Regions from separate parts of the Dongia sp. P2_B8 genome, predicted to be linked through region 2. Evidence: riboswitches for the same ligand, from Rfam matches in the RefSeq annotation. Region 2 holds a riboswitch; the other holds the start of a gene.

Region 1 (7,356 bases), on a different contig from region 2:
GGTCACCTGCAGGCGGCCGTTGGGTTCCAGCTTGAGGACGGTCTGGCCGAGGCGGAGATCGAGATCGCTCACGCGGTCGACCAATCGCCTGGCGAAATCGGGTCCGGTCATCAGGCGTCCGAATTGCAGCAGGCCATAGCCGGTATGGCCACAATGGCGCGGGATGCCACCACCTTGCGGCTCGCGGTCGATAATGACGACGTCCCGGACACCGAGGCGCTTCAGCTCTGCGGCGGCGGAGAGGCCGGCAGGTCCGGCGCCCAGGATGATCACGTCATGAGTTCTCACGACGCGGCCTCGTGCGCCAGTTTATCCTCTGCCAGCGCCATGACATGGGCGCTGCAATAGAAGCCCTGGCAGCGCCCCATCATGGCGCGGGTGCGGCGCTTCAAGCCGCCGATATCGCCGGCCGGCAAGGGGCCGGTGAGGGCGTTTTCGATCTCGGCCCTCGTCACCAGTTCGCAATGGCACACGATTTCGGTCGCGAGTGGTTCCTGATAGGGGCGAATGTTCTCTTCGCATAGATTGGGCATTGGCGTTGAGATGGGAGCAGCCTCGATGAGAGGTCCGAAGCTCGCGGCATAGAGGTCAGCCACATGCCGTGCGATCCCCAGGGCGCCTGTGAGACCGGTCGAGCGGATGCCGGCCACGGTGATCCAGCGCCGGTCCGGCTGCGCCATGATCTGGTAGTCCTTGAACTGGGTTGCTGGCCGCAGTCCGGCGTAGATCGCTGTGACATCGACATTGGCAAGGCCCGGCAGCATCTCGGCACCGCGCGCGACCAGTTGCTGGAGTGCCGCCTGGTCGACCTCGGCATGGATGCGGTCTTCCTGGTCTTCCGCGGTGGGACCGACCAGCACATTGCCGAAGGCGGTGCGGCAGATGACGATGCCCTTGGTGCGCTCGGTCGGCACCGGCAGGATGATTGCTTTGAGAAGCCGCGCTGCCGGCTTGTCGAAGACGACGAACTGACCTTTGCGCGGCGTGATCTTGAAGGGCGCGGGACGGTTGATCGCCTCGACGATGTCGCCCTGATTGCCGGCGGCATTAATGACAAGATCGGCCGTTACCTCGCCCTGATTGGTGTCGAGGTGCCAGATGCCATCGAAATGGCCGCTCACCACCCGGCAGTTGCGCAGAATGACGCCGCCATGGGCGAGCCCCTGATGGGCATAGGCCAAAGGCGCCGACCAAGGGTCGATGATATGTTCGCCCGGCACATGTACACCGCCCAGCGCCTTAGGTGAAAGCAAGGGCTCCAGGCGGCGCAGGGCATCGCGGTCGATGCGGGCGACATCGGTCACCTGGTTGTCATGGGCCTTGGCGACAATGTCGTCGAGCTTTCCTAACTCCTCCTCGTTCCAGGCCACGACCACGGCGCCGGATTTCACCAACGGCAGACCCAATTGCTGGCGGATCTCGAGATATTCGCGGTAACCTTGCTGCATGCAACTGAGCTCCAGCGACCCATGCGGAGCGTCGAAGCCGGTATGAAGGAGGGCGCTATTGCCCTTGGAAGCACCGGAGAGCAGATCGCGCCCGGCCTCCAGCAGCACGGGCTTGAGGCCGCACATGGCGAGACGCCGGAAGATGGCGCAACCGACCACCCCGCCACCAATGACGACAACTTGCGTATGATTGGTATCGGCCAAAATTCATCGTCCCCTGATGAAGGCCGAGTGTGCCACGGTTAGGAAAATAAATCACGCGTGGCGGTGGGGTGACGCTTGATTGCCAGGCTTCCAAAATCGTCATCCCCGGGCGAAGACCCGGGGATCCACTGGTGCAGTTGAAAGCGTGGATGCCCGGGTCAAGCCCGGGCATGACGAACATATCAGGTGCGGCGCTCAGATCTGCGTGCGGAAGTGGAAGGACTTCGGCCTTGTCAGCATCTCGTACCCGACGCGGGACAATGTTGCACCGCGGCCGGAATCCTTGATGCCGACCCAGGCCAGGGCCGGGTCGAGATAGTCGCAGCGGTTCATGAAGACGGTCCCCGTCTCGATCTCGTTGCCGATCTTGCGTGCGGCGATCTCATCCGAGGTCCAGAGCGCCGCGGTGAGGCCGTATTTGCTGTCGTTCATCAGCTTCACGGCTTCCTCGTCATTCTTCACCTTCATGATACCGATGACCGGGCCGAAACTTTCTTCCGCCATCACCGACATGGAATGATCGACATTGACCAGGACCTGCGGGGCGAGATACGGCGTGCCGGCCTTGTCAGCCGGGAATAGCTTGCTGTCGATGAGGGCCTTGGCGCCGTGCTGCACTGCATCAGCGATCTGGCCGCGCACGAATTCGGCGGCCGACGTACGTACCATCGGCCCGAGATTGGTGGTGCTGTCCATCGGATTGCCGAGCTTGTACTTCTTGGTGAGGTCGACGAAGCCGTCGACGAATTTGTCGTACAAACTCTCATGCACATAGATGCGCTCGATGGCGCAGCAGCATTGGCCGGAATTGAACATGGCCCCATCGACCAGATTCTCGACCGCATGGGCGAGGTTGGCATCGGCGCGGACATAGGCCGGGTCCTTGCCGCCGAGCTCAAGCCCCATGCCCATGAACTTGCCGAGCGCCGCCTGCTGCACGGCATGACCGCCGCTGACCGAGCCGGTGAAATTGACATAGGCCACTTCGGGGGCACCGATCACCTTGGCGGTATCGTCATGGGTGAGGACGAGATGCTGAAAGAGACCTTTCGGCAAGCCGGCGGCATCGAATGCGGCCTGGAAATCCTCGGCGCAGAGCGGGGTCTGGGCGGAGTGCTTCAAGACGACCGCATTGCCGGCCATCAGCGCCGGAACGACGCCATTCACGGAGGTGAGATAGGGATAGTTCCAGGGTGCCACGATGAAGACGACACCCAGCGGCTCACGGTGCAGCACGCGGGTGAAGCCGGGCTTGTCGGTGAAAGAAACGTCGGCCAGGGCTTCCGGTGCCAGATTGATCATGAAGCGGGCGCGCTCTTCGAAGCCGCGCATTTCGAACGGGCTCTGCGTGATCGGGCGGCCCATCTGGCGGGTGATTTCCTCGGCGTGCTTGTCCTTGCCCTTCAGAAACTCATCGACCGCCTTGTTCAGAATCTTGGCCCGCTCTGCGATCGGCACCTTGCGCCAGTCGATCTGCGCCTTGGCGGCAGCCTTCAGGATCGCGGCGATTTCGGCTTGAGTGTTGTAAGGACGCTCGACATAGACGGAATTGTCGATGGGCGTGACGGTTTTCTGGGTGGCGGACATAGGTAACCTCGGGGTGTTTGAAAAAGAATAGCGCCCGCGTGTCCAGCCGGACTCGCGGGCGCTGCAGATGAGATCAAATGATTTCGAAGTAGCGCGACAATTCCCAATCAGTGATGTGCTTGCGGAACTCACGCTCCTCATGCTCGCGGGTGCCGGCATGATGCTCGACGAAGGCATCGCCGAACAGTTCACGCGCGGCCTTCGATTTGCGCAGGCGCTGGGCAGCGTCCCACAAGGTGGTTGGCAGATCGAGCTTGGCCGGATGCTTCATCTCGTAGGAATTGCCGACGATGGCAGCCATCGGTTCGATCTTGTTCTCGATGCCGTAGAGGCCTGAACCAATGGCGGCCGCCAGGGCCAGGTACGGATTGCAATCGGCGGCGGCGATGCGGTATTCGACGCGCTGCGATTTTTCCGACCCAGGAATGACGCGAAGCGCGCAGGTGCGGTTCTCGACGCCCCAGGTGGCGTTGGTCGGCGCCCAGAAGCCGGGGATGAGGCGCGAGTAGGAGTTGACGGTGGGCGAGACCATGCCAAGCACTTCCGGCATCAGGGTCTGCTGGCCGCCGATGAACCAGCGCATCTTGTCGGAGATGTTGTGCGGCTTCTTCGGGTCATGGAAGACGGCCTTGCCGTCCTTGCCCTTCAAGGAAATGTGAATGTGACCGGACTGGCCGGGATAGGAGTTCGACCATTTCGCCATGAAGGTCGCCATCAGGCCGCGGCGCTGCGCCAGCACCTTCATGAAGGTCTTGAAGAGCGCGCCGCGATCGGCGGCCTCGAGAGCCGAGGTGACGCCGAGTGCCGCTTCAAGGACACCGGGGCCGGTCTCGGTGTGGAGTCCTTCGATCGGCATGCGCATCTTTTCGCACATGTCGAGAATGTCCTGGTAGAGCTCGGACCAGACGGAGTTACGGATGACGGAATAGCCAAACCAGCCGGGGGTCATCGGCGTCAGGTTCTTGTAGTTCTTCTCGCGGATGCTTTCCGGCGTTTCGTCGAACATGAAGAATTCGAACTCAAGGGCCGAATAGACGTCGAAGCCCATCTTGGCGGCCTTGGCGAGGACGCGGCGCAGTGTCCCACGCGCGCAGATCTCTTCCGCCTTGTTGACGAATTCCGAGATGAAGAGGAGGCCGTTATCCTCCATCGGCAGATCGCGGCAGGTCTCCGGGATGATGCGCGCCCAGGCGTCGGGATAGGCTGTGTGCCAGCCGGTATAGTTGAGGCCGTCGATCAACTGGTCCTGATTGTCCCAGCCCAGCACCACGTCGCAGAAGCCGAAGCCGCCTTCGAGGGCGGAAAAGAACTTGGCTTTCGACATGTATTTGCCGCGCAGGATGGCATCGCCATCGAACACGCCGACCTTCACATGGGTGAGGCCCCGCTCCTCGACGATCTTCTTGGCTTGTGCGACGGTTTTGACTTGTTCCGGTTTCAACGGCATTTGTGTTCCCCCTGTTCGATCTATGAATTGGAATTTAGGCCGCGCTCAAGCTTGCGGCAATGATGTCTTGGAATGCGAAGTGTGGCTCCCCGACGTCGGGTTGGTGCGGCCGGCGAAAGATCTGCCGGTCAGCCCCCCTCTGTCTTTGAGACCTGAGAGATTCGCCGGGGCATCTAAGGAAAAGATGCCCGGTTTACTCCGTCGGTGAGGCGACGACGTCCGTCGCCCGCTTTCCAGAGATGACGGTTCCGACCTGGTCCTTTTGCCTGAGAGTTTCCGGGGGCGGTTGCTCCTTCGGCGCCGATCCGGCCGCGTCTCTTTTGCGGCCGTGCCAGTCTCTCCCGAGGTCGGAGGATTGTGCGGCCGGAGTGTGTGATTGCCCCATGGAAAGGTCAAGCTGGAAAAGAAAAAGGGAGGCAGTTTGCACTGCCTCCCCAGATGATATTCGCTTTGTTGTGGGATCAGCCAGCGCCACCCAGCGCCGCTTCTTCCTTGGCGATTTCAGCCTGACGTGCCTTTACATCCGCTTCGGTGAGCGGCGGACCGGGGAACCGGCTCTTTTCAAACGCGAACCAGATCACGATCAGCAGCACGATCGCAGCAGCCAGGAACTGACCCACCAACTGGTAGGGTGGCTGGAAGCCGACGAAGGCGAGCACGGCGCCGCCGAGAACGGCCAGAACGCCAACCGGCTTCGACCAGACACCGAGATTGAACGGGCCCTTCTTCGTCCAGCTCTTGCCTTCGGCCAGGATGCCCGCACCGATCGGCATGATGTAGGAGACGTAGAGGAACACCGCACAACCAGACGCCAGGACGATATAGGCGTTGGCATCAGCGCCGCAGACCCAACCCAGGATGAAGCACAAGCCGGCGCCAACCCAGATTGCCGCACCGGGAGTGCGGTGTTTCGGGCTGACCTGACGCAGGAACTTCGACGCACCCGGGATGCCGCCGTCACGCGCGAACGCATAGATCATGCGCGAAAGCGAGGTCATGCCGGCAAGGGCACAGAGGTAGTTGGCAAGAACGATGCCGATGGCTAGCAGATCCTTGATCCAATGCGGCATGCCGTTGGATTCGAGGACGTAGTAGAACACCGACCAGCCCTTGGCCGCACCTTCGGTCATGTCCGGCATGGCAAGCAGCACTGCCACCACAAGCAACCAGCCGAACAGAGCCGACCAGAACACGGCCGTGATCATGCCGCGCGGCACAGCGCGCTGCGCGTCACGGGTTTCTTCCGACGTATGCGCCGAAGCATCGAAGCCGGTGATCGTGTAGCACACGTGCAGCAGGCCAAGGATGAAGGCAAACATCAAGCTGCCCGTCGCCGGCCAGGTTCCGGCACCTAAATCACCCGTGTTGTTGGTGAAGGTCACCAGACGGGAAAAGTCGAGCGGTACCGGCGAACCGATCAAAAGACCGGCGATCAGGACGAACGACACGCCCATGATCAGATAGCCGGAGAAATCGGTCAGGATCGTGGTCGCCTTGATGCCCATATAGTTCAAGACTGCCTGCGTGAAGGTGATGATCGCGACGGCAATGGTGAGATGGGTGCCGGTGAACATCGCGGGGTCCATGCCGAAGACGCCGACCAGAACGAGGTCGCGCAGCAACAGATAAACACCATAGTTCACGGACGAGACGACGAAGAGCAAGCCGATGAGGTTGATCCAGGCAGTTGCCCAGCCCCAGCCACGGCCACCAAGGATCGAACCCCAATGATAGAGACCACCCGCGGTTGGATAGGCGGAGGCGATCTGACCCATGGCGGCTGCCACGAGCAGAGCGAACACCGAGCCGACGATCCAGCCGATGCCGATCGAACCGCCGCCCGCCGCGCCGAAGGCGACGGTGTAGGCGCCGATGCCGCCGGCAAGGATGCAGATGATGGAGAAAGAGATCGCGAAGTTCTGGAACCCGCCCATGCGGCGGGAAAGCTCTTGAGAATAACCCATACTGTGGAGGACTTTTACGTCCTCCTCATGATGACTTGGTACTGCCATGATAAACCCCCTCAGTTTGCGGTCTTGCGCGGCGGCACTCCCCGCCGTTGGCTCCACGCTGACCCGACCCCATCCGGATGGATGGGGTCCTTTGCCGACTCATATCGGTCGATTTCCCGCCAATCGGATGGCTGGAAGTATGCGCGGCGTAAAGAAAATGTAAAGACGGCGTTAACTTTTGCAGCCGGATCAAAGAGTAAGAGTGGGGGCAGCCAGGGCAGGAACTACCATGGGCAGGGGCTATTGCACTGCAGCGCTCAATTAGTAGCGTTGCTGACCGAGTGTATTATTTGTTGTGGCCGCCCAACAATTAACCATACGCGGCATTTCAACGCGTTGACGCGAAGTGTTTGCGGCACAGTTCGGCGAAGGCCAGCGCGCGCTTGGTGGGGCGCAGTTTCTTAAGGCGAGCGAGGCCCAAGCGCGTCGGGCGCAGCTTTTCCTTGATCGGCGGGAAGACGAGCCGGCGGCCATCCAGGGACCAGTCGCTCAAAGGCCGCGAATGCATGATCGAGAAGGCATCCGAGTTGGCGACAAGGCCGCGCACCATCTCAAAGCTCGGCGTCTCATAAGCCACGCGCGGCTGCAGGCCGAGGCCATAGATGATGGAGAGGAAATAGTCGCGGCTGTGTGGCAAGGCGAGCAGCACCATCGGATA
Region 2 (7,356 bases):
CGCCGATGAAACGCTCGACCTCCATTTCCGGCATATGGTTGGAGAGGCCGGAGATCGGCGCCTTCAACAAGGCCCCATTCGGCACGTCGTTGTAGAGACTTTCGACCGAGGGTGCCCCGACTTTCGCCAGCATTGCGCGGCGGTCGGGCTCGGTCAGCGGCAGAAAGCGCATGTCAGTGCAGCCCCCTCAGCTCAAACTGGCGCAGAAGGTTTTGTAGGCGGCCTCGTCCATCAGGCCGTCGAGCTCAGCCTTGTTGGCGATCTTCACCTTGGCGAACCAGCCTTTGCCGAGCGCGTCTTCATTGACCGTGCCGGGCGCATCGCCCAGGGCCGCGTTCACGTCGACCACTTCGCCGCTGACCGGGGCATAGACCTCGCTTGCTGCCTTCACCGATTCGACGACCGCCAGCTCCTTGCCCTTCTCGACCTTCTTGCCGATGGCCGGCAGGTCGACGAACACGACATCGCCCAGTTGGTCCTGGGCATAGGGGCTGATGCCGATGGTGGCGACATCGCCGTCGATCTTCACCCATTCATGATCTTTGCTGAAGCGGATGCCGCTCATGGGGGTACTCTCCTCTGTCTGTTTGCGGCGCTTCGACGGATCGTCGCGCCGTTCTCCGGTGAAGCTGACCATCGCCGGTCAGCGCTGATAACGATGGGGTACGAAAGGCATGGCGGCGATCTTGGCGGGCAAGGCCTTGCCGCGCACCATAAGATTGATCTCGGTGCCGATGGCGGCATGGGCCGTTTCGACATAGCCCATGGCGACCGGCGCCCCGAGGCTTGGACCAAAGCCACCTGACGTGATCTCCCCGATCACGCGGCCACCGAAATCGGTGATCTCGGTATGCGCCCGCGCCGGTGCCTTGCCCTCCGGCAGAATGCCGACACGCTTCCGCACGGGGCCTGCCGCCAATTGCCGCTGTACGATGCCGGCACCGGGGAAACCGCCTTCTTCACGACGGCGCTTCTGCATGGCCCAGACAAGGTTGGCTTCGACCGGATTGGTCTTTTCGGTGATGTCGTTGCCATAGAGACAAAGGCCAGCTTCCAGGCGCAGCGAATCGCGGGCCCCAAGGCCGATCGGCTTCACGTCGGGATCCGCTAGCAGCTTTTTGACCAAGGCCACGGCGTCTGCATTGGCGACAGAGATCTCGAACCCGTCCTCGCCGGTATAGCCCGATCGGGTGGCGATGATGTCGAAGCCGGTGGCTTTCAGCCGGGCACCGCTCATGAATTTGAGCTTGGCGCTCTCTGGCGCCAGGCGCGCAAAGACGGCGGCGGCCTTAGGCCCTTGCAGCGCCACCAGCGCCCGGTCGGCCAATACCTCGATCTCGCAGCGGTGGTTGAGTTTGGCCTTCAAATGCGCGATGTCGGCGTCCTTGCAGCCGGCATTCACGACCATGAACAGATGATCTGAGGCATCGCCTGGACCCATGCGGGTCACCATCAGATCATCGAGGATGCCGGCAGCATTGTCGGTGAAGAAGCTGTAGCGCTGCTGGCCCGGTTGCAAGGCCTGGAAATCCGCCGGGCACAGGCGCTCAAGCGCCGCTGCTGCGGTGGCAAAATTCTCGCCTGTGATGCGGATCTGGCCCATATGCGAGACATCGAACAGGCCAGCGCTCGTGCGCGTGTGCAGATGTTCGGTCAGGATGCCGGTCGGGTATTGCACAGGCATGTCATAGCCTGCGAACGGCACCATCTTGGCACCGAGTTCGACATGCAGATCATGCAATTGTGTGACGAGGAGCGGCGCATCGGCGCCCTGGCCTGAAGTATTGGGGCCCGAAGTACTGGCAGTGGCACTCACAAAGAAACCCTCCGACGAATGGCGACCGCGACCGGGAATTCCTCCATGGGAAAACCCGCGCGACCCCCCTCTGTCTTCGGGACCTGAGAGATTGGCCGACAACCCGCGTGCCATAAAAAGGCACGCAAACAAGCTGGCGGTTTACTCCTTCGGTGGGATGAAGCCCAGCTGTGAGGCCATCCGCTTTCCAGAGTTTTTCCCCGTATCGGTCCTTTTGCCTGAGAGTTTCCGGGGGCGGTTGCTCCTTCGGCGCCTGCCCCCAGTCACTCTGGCTGGGGGGAGGTCTCTCCCGATAACGGGTTTTGCCGCGCGCAAGATGGGCCGGCGCACGACTATCCGTCAAGCGGCATTTTTTTGTGCAGACGCGGCACGCGTGGCGGCGGGAGCCGCTGTCCGATCAGCCGCCGATCGTTGCCCGGTCATGGCCCGGTCATGGCCCGGTCATGGACTGGCGACTCGGTTAGAACTGCGGGTTGCGCCGGTTGAAGGCCAGTTCTTTCTCAGTCACCACCAGGCCGATATTGATGCGATAGAATTCGCCATTCTCGCCCTTGCGCAGGGGCAGCAGAATTTCGACCTGATCCTGGGCGATGCCCTGCACCTTGGCCGCGGTGAAGGGGATTTCGACATCAAGACTCTGGTCGCCCGGCATGTGCGTGCCACCCGGTCCGGTGATGCGGACCCAGTAATTGAACTTGGCGGCGCTGTCGGCATTCTGCGGTCCGCGGGAGGCTGCGAACTCGACGCTGAGTTCCGTGCGGATCGAGGTTAGCCCCGTATCGGTATCGATGACGTAGGTGCACATCGACTGCGACCTGGCGATGCGAGCTTCGAACGAGGTGTCGGCCAGATCTTCGCTCTCGCCGGCAAAGCGCGTCAGGTAGGCGGCATCCTGCAGGACCTTGACCGGCGGGCAGGGCCGGGACTGTTCCGCAATTGGATTGGTGCAGCCCGAGAGCAGCAAGGCCGCACCCAACGCGCAGAGCAGGTTCTGCCCGATTTTGGTCATGCCGATCATCATAATCCTTTCCGCGCGCGCCTTAGCCGCACTCAAAGTTTCGAATGCGAACCGTCGCACAGCGGCGATTTGTGGGTGTGTTTGCAGCCGCAGAAAAAGACGGCCTTGGCCTCGGTCGCGTCGAACTTGACCGGGCTGAATTCGCTGCCCTTGTGGGAGCCGTCGCAAAAGGGCTGCTTCTGGCTGCGTCCGCAGGCACACCAGAAATAGGATTTCCCCGCCTCGACATCGACCTTGAATGGCGATTTCTGCGCGATTTGCGGATTTGTCATGATGATCTCCAGGCCCCCCAAAGGCGCTCGTCGAAGCTGGTCGTCCGCGGACTCGGCCCAGGTGCTGCCCCGGCCACGTTAACGCTTCTTTGACTTTAGTAGAGCGGCCCGGCTTCCACAAGCGCGGCCATCTGCCCGATCCACCCCCAACTTGCGGAAAAACGATGGCAAATTGATCCCTTTGGCATTGCCCCCGCTTGACTTGCCACCCCGTTTGACTTGCCACCCCCTTTGACTTGCCACTGGGCCTGAAAACCCTATATTCCAGGCAAGAGTTTTCGACCAAAATTAGGCCGTGATGAGCAAGAGCAACCTGACTGTCTATCTGGCCGCCCCGCGTGGTTTTTGCGCCGGTGTCGACCGCGCCATTCAGATCGTCGAGCGGGCGCTGGAACGCTATGGCGCCCCGGTATATGTGCGCCACGAAATCGTCCACAATCGCCATGTGGTTGAAGCGCTGGAGAAGAAGGGCGCCATCTTCGTCGAAGAGCTGGACGAGATTCCTGGCCAGTTCCCGGTGGTCTTTTCCGCCCATGGCGTGCCCAAGGCGATCCCGGCCGAGGCCGAGCGGCGCGAACTCATGTATCTCGATGCCACCTGCCCGCTGGTGTCCAAAGTGCACCGCGAGGCCGAAGGCCATTTTGCCGCCGGTCAGCACATCATCCTCATCGGTCACGCGGGTCATCCGGAAGTCATCGGCACCGTCGGCCAATTGCCCGAAGGGGCGGTGTCGTTGGTGGAAACCGCCGAGGATGCCGAGAAGATCACCGTCAGCAATCCGCTGGCGCTGGCCTATATTACCCAGACCACGCTCTCGATCGACGACACGATCGGCATCATTTCCGTCCTCAAGCGCCGTTTCCCCAATATCCACGGGCCGCGCAAGGAAGACATCTGCTACGCCACCACCAACCGCCAGCAGGCGGTGAAGGCGATCGCCGAGAAATGCGACCTGATGCTGGTGATCGGCGCGCCCAATTCGTCAAATTCGCGCCGCCTTGTGGAAGTGGCGCTGGTCGCCGGCTGTGCCAACGCCTATCTGGTGCAGAAGGCCTCGGAGATCGACTGGGCCTGGTTCGACGGCATCAAGACGGTTGGCATCACCGCCGGCGCTTCGGCACCGGAGATCCTGGTGCAGGAAGTGATCGGTGCCGTGCGCGATCGCTTCGATATCGTGACCGACGAGGTCTCGGTTACCACCGAAACCACCCATTTCAAGCTGCCGCGCGCCCTCACCGCATAACCTGTCCGGATCCTCGCCATGGCTGTCTATACCGAAGTGCCCGATGGCGAGCTTGCTGCCTTCGTGAAAGCCTATGACATTGGCGATGTGGTGTCCTGCAAGGGCATTGCCGAGGGTGTCGAGAACTCCAATTTCCTGATGCACACCACCAAGGGCAGCTACATCCTGACCCTCTATGAAAAGCGCGTGCACCGCGAGGATCTGCCCTTCTTCCTGGGGCTGATGGAACATCTCGCTGCCAAGGGGCTGAGCTGCCCCACGCCGATCAAGGCGCAGGACGGGGCGTCGTTGCACGAACTCTGTGGCCGGCCAGCCGCCATCATCAGTTTCCTCGAAGGCATGTGGCCGCGCCGTCCGACGGAACGCCATTGCCAATTGCTGGGCACCGCCATGGCGGAGTTCCATATCAAGGGCCGTGATTTTGCCTTGAAGCGCCCGAACAATCTCTCGCTCAGTGGCTGGCGGACGTTGGTTGCAAACACCAAGGACCGTGCCGATGAAGTGTCGCCGGGCCTCTCCGAGATCATCCAGGACGAGCTCAAATTTCTCGAGGCTCATTGGCCGCAGGATCTTGAGGTCGGCGTCATCCATGCCGATCTTTTTCCGGACAATGTCTTCTTCCTCGGCGACCGGCTCTCCGGCCTCATCGATTTCTATTTTGCCTGCACCGATTTCCTGACCTACGACCTCGCCATCTGTCTCAACGCGTGGTGCTTCGAGATCAAGGGCGAATTCAATATCACCAAGGCGAAGTCGATGATCGACAGCTACACCAAATTGCGCTCGCTGTCGGACAAGGAATTGGCAGCACTGCCGGTGCTGGCCCGCGGTGGCGCGCTGCGCTTTCTGCTGACGCGGCTCTATGACTGGCTCAACCATCCGCCGGGTGCGTTCGTACAGCCGAAGGATCCGCTGGAATATCTGAAGAAACTGCGTTTCCACCAGCAGGCGAAGACTATCGCGGCGTACGGCCTATGACCACGGCAATGGCTCTTAAGATCGTCGATGTTTTTACCGACGGTGCTTGCAGTGGCAATCCCGGCCCCGGCGGCTGGGGCGCTCTCCTGCGCTATGGCGATGTGGAGAAAGAACTTTCCGGCGGCGAGGCTGCGACCACCAACAACCGCATGGAATTGATGGCGGCGATCGCAGCCCTCGAAGCGATGAAGAGCGCCACTCACGTGCGCCTCCACACGGACAGCCAATATGTGAAGAACGGAATCACCACTTGGATCCACAATTGGAAGCGTACCGGCTGGAAGACCTCCGACAAAAAACCCGTCAAGAATGTCGATCTATGGCAACGCCTGGACACCGCTCTCAAGAACCATAAGATCGACTGGATCTGGGTAAAGGGCCATGCTGGCCATGTCGAAAACGAACGCGCCGATGCGCTGGCTAGGGCCGCTATTCCGGGTCGTTGATAACTGGCCGCTGACAAGGGGAGGTGATGCGATGACGACTGCTTTGCTCATTATCGATGTGCAAAAGGCAATCCTGGCCGGTGCCGGTACGCCGGATCGGATGCCGGTTCTCGACAAGGCGCTCGATGAGGTCGTCGCACGCCTGCAAGCCGTGCAAAAACGCGCTCGCGCGGCTGGCGTGCCCGTCATCATCGTGCAGCACAATGATCAGGGCGATCATCGCTTGGCAAAAGGCCAGCCCGGCTGGGAATTGAGGCCGGAGATCGCACCGCTGCCGGGCGAAGCCCTGGTGCACAAGACCGCCTGCGATTCCTTCTACGAGACCGACCTGGAGGCACAGCTCCAGAAGCGCGGCATCACCCATCTCGTTATCTGCGGCTGCATGACCCAATATTGCGTCGACACGACGACGCGCCGTGCTGTGACGATGGGCTACGATGTGACGTTGCTGGGCGATGGCCACATGACTGGCGACAGGGGTGCGCTCACCTGCGACCAGATAATCGCGCACCACAACACCTTGCTGGATGGCTTCGACGCCGGGAAATGTGTGGTGACGGTGAAGAAGGCGGCAGACGTGGGATTTTAGTTCTTCCCCCCTCCCCCCTTGAGGTGGAGGGTCGGGGAGGGGGTATCTCACCACGAAGAACACCCCCCGCCCGCGCTTCGCGCGACCTCCCCCTCAAGAGGGGAGGTGAGTTGGTTAAGGACTTGGCTACCTGAACGCGGCCAGCACCTCGAGGAAATCGGCGCCGTAGCGTTTCATCTTGCGTTCGCCGATGCCGGGGATAGCGAGGAAATCTTCCAAGGTCTGCGGCTTGCGGTGCGCGATCTCCAGGAGCGTCGCGTCATGGAAAATGACATAGGGCGGCAGGTTCTGGACGGAAGCCAAGTCGCGCCGCCGTGCGCGCAGGGCATCCCACAAATCCTGGGCGACGTCGGCACGGGCGAGAGCTGCTGCGGTGGTCGCCTCTGCCGTGCCGTTGCGGCGCGGCTTCTTGCCGCCGCCCAAATTCACGGTGGCGCGGCGCAAATTCAGCTTCTCTTCGCCCTTCAGCAGGGGCCGCGCGGTTTCGCTGACCGCCAGCGTGTTGAACTGGTCGCTCTGCACGACGAGATAGCCCAGGGAGACCAACTGCCGTGCCAGCGATTTCCAGGCATTGGCGTCAATATCGCGGCCGATGCCGAAGACCGGCAACTGTTCATGACCGAAGCGTGTCACCTTGTCGGTAGCCTCGCCGCGCAGCACGTCAATGAGATGGCCGACGCCAAAGCGCTGACCCGTGCGCCAGCAGACCGACAGCAGCTTCTGTGCCGCAACGCTGGCATCCCAGGTCTCGCCGGGCTCCAGGCAGATATCGCAATTGCCGCAGGGCTGCGATTGTTCGCCGAGATAGGCCAGCAGTGCCATGCGCCGGCAGGCGGTCGCCTCGCAGAAGGATAGCAGCGCATCGAGCTTCCGGCGGCTTACCACCTTGCGGGCGTCCGAGAGTTCCGATTCTTCGATCCGCCGGCGCAACAGCACCACGTCTGAAAGACCGAAGGCGAGCCAGGCGTCGGCGGGGGCACCGTCGCGGCCGGCG

Evidence for each region. Region 2 has a riboswitch for glycine ahead of gcvT (glycine cleavage system aminomethyltransferase GcvT). Riboswitches for the same ligand answer to the same signal wherever they lie in the genome.
Region 1: it holds a riboswitch for glycine, as region 2 does, so the genes downstream of both, AC1DWZ_RS13250 (glutamine synthetase family protein) here and gcvT (glycine cleavage system aminomethyltransferase GcvT) in region 2, are expected to answer to the same signal.

The regions. Positions count from the first base shown of each region.
Region 1 is NZ_JBFUDM010000003.1:1,213,592-1,220,947, forward strand. It holds gene AC1DWZ_RS13235 (NAD(P)/FAD-dependent oxidoreductase) at 1-288, opposite strand, end outside; gene AC1DWZ_RS13240 (FAD-dependent oxidoreductase) at 285-1,652, opposite strand; gene AC1DWZ_RS13245 (aldehyde dehydrogenase family protein) at 1,848-3,239, opposite strand; gene AC1DWZ_RS13250 (glutamine synthetase family protein) at 3,313-4,686, opposite strand; glycine riboswitch at 4,816-4,930, opposite strand; glycine riboswitch at 4,932-5,040, opposite strand; gene AC1DWZ_RS13255 (amino acid permease) at 5,148-6,698, opposite strand; gene AC1DWZ_RS13260 (LysR family transcriptional regulator) at 7,027-7,356, opposite strand, start outside.
Region 2 is NZ_JBFUDM010000006.1:193,322-200,677, reverse strand. It holds gene gcvPA (aminomethyl-transferring glycine dehydrogenase subunit GcvPA) at 1-172, opposite strand, end outside; gene gcvH (glycine cleavage system protein GcvH) at 188-565, opposite strand; gene gcvT (glycine cleavage system aminomethyltransferase GcvT) at 644-1,816, opposite strand; glycine riboswitch at 1,885-2,009, opposite strand; glycine riboswitch at 2,013-2,118, opposite strand; gene AC1DWZ_RS17685 (hypothetical protein) at 2,277-2,825, opposite strand; gene AC1DWZ_RS17680 (CDGSH iron-sulfur domain-containing protein) at 2,867-3,106, opposite strand; gene ispH (4-hydroxy-3-methylbut-2-enyl diphosphate reductase) at 3,405-4,349, shown strand; gene AC1DWZ_RS17670 (homoserine kinase) at 4,368-5,327, shown strand; gene rnhA (ribonuclease HI) at 5,324-5,773, shown strand; gene AC1DWZ_RS17660 (cysteine hydrolase family protein) at 5,805-6,362, shown strand; gene recQ (DNA helicase RecQ) at 6,489-7,356, opposite strand, start outside.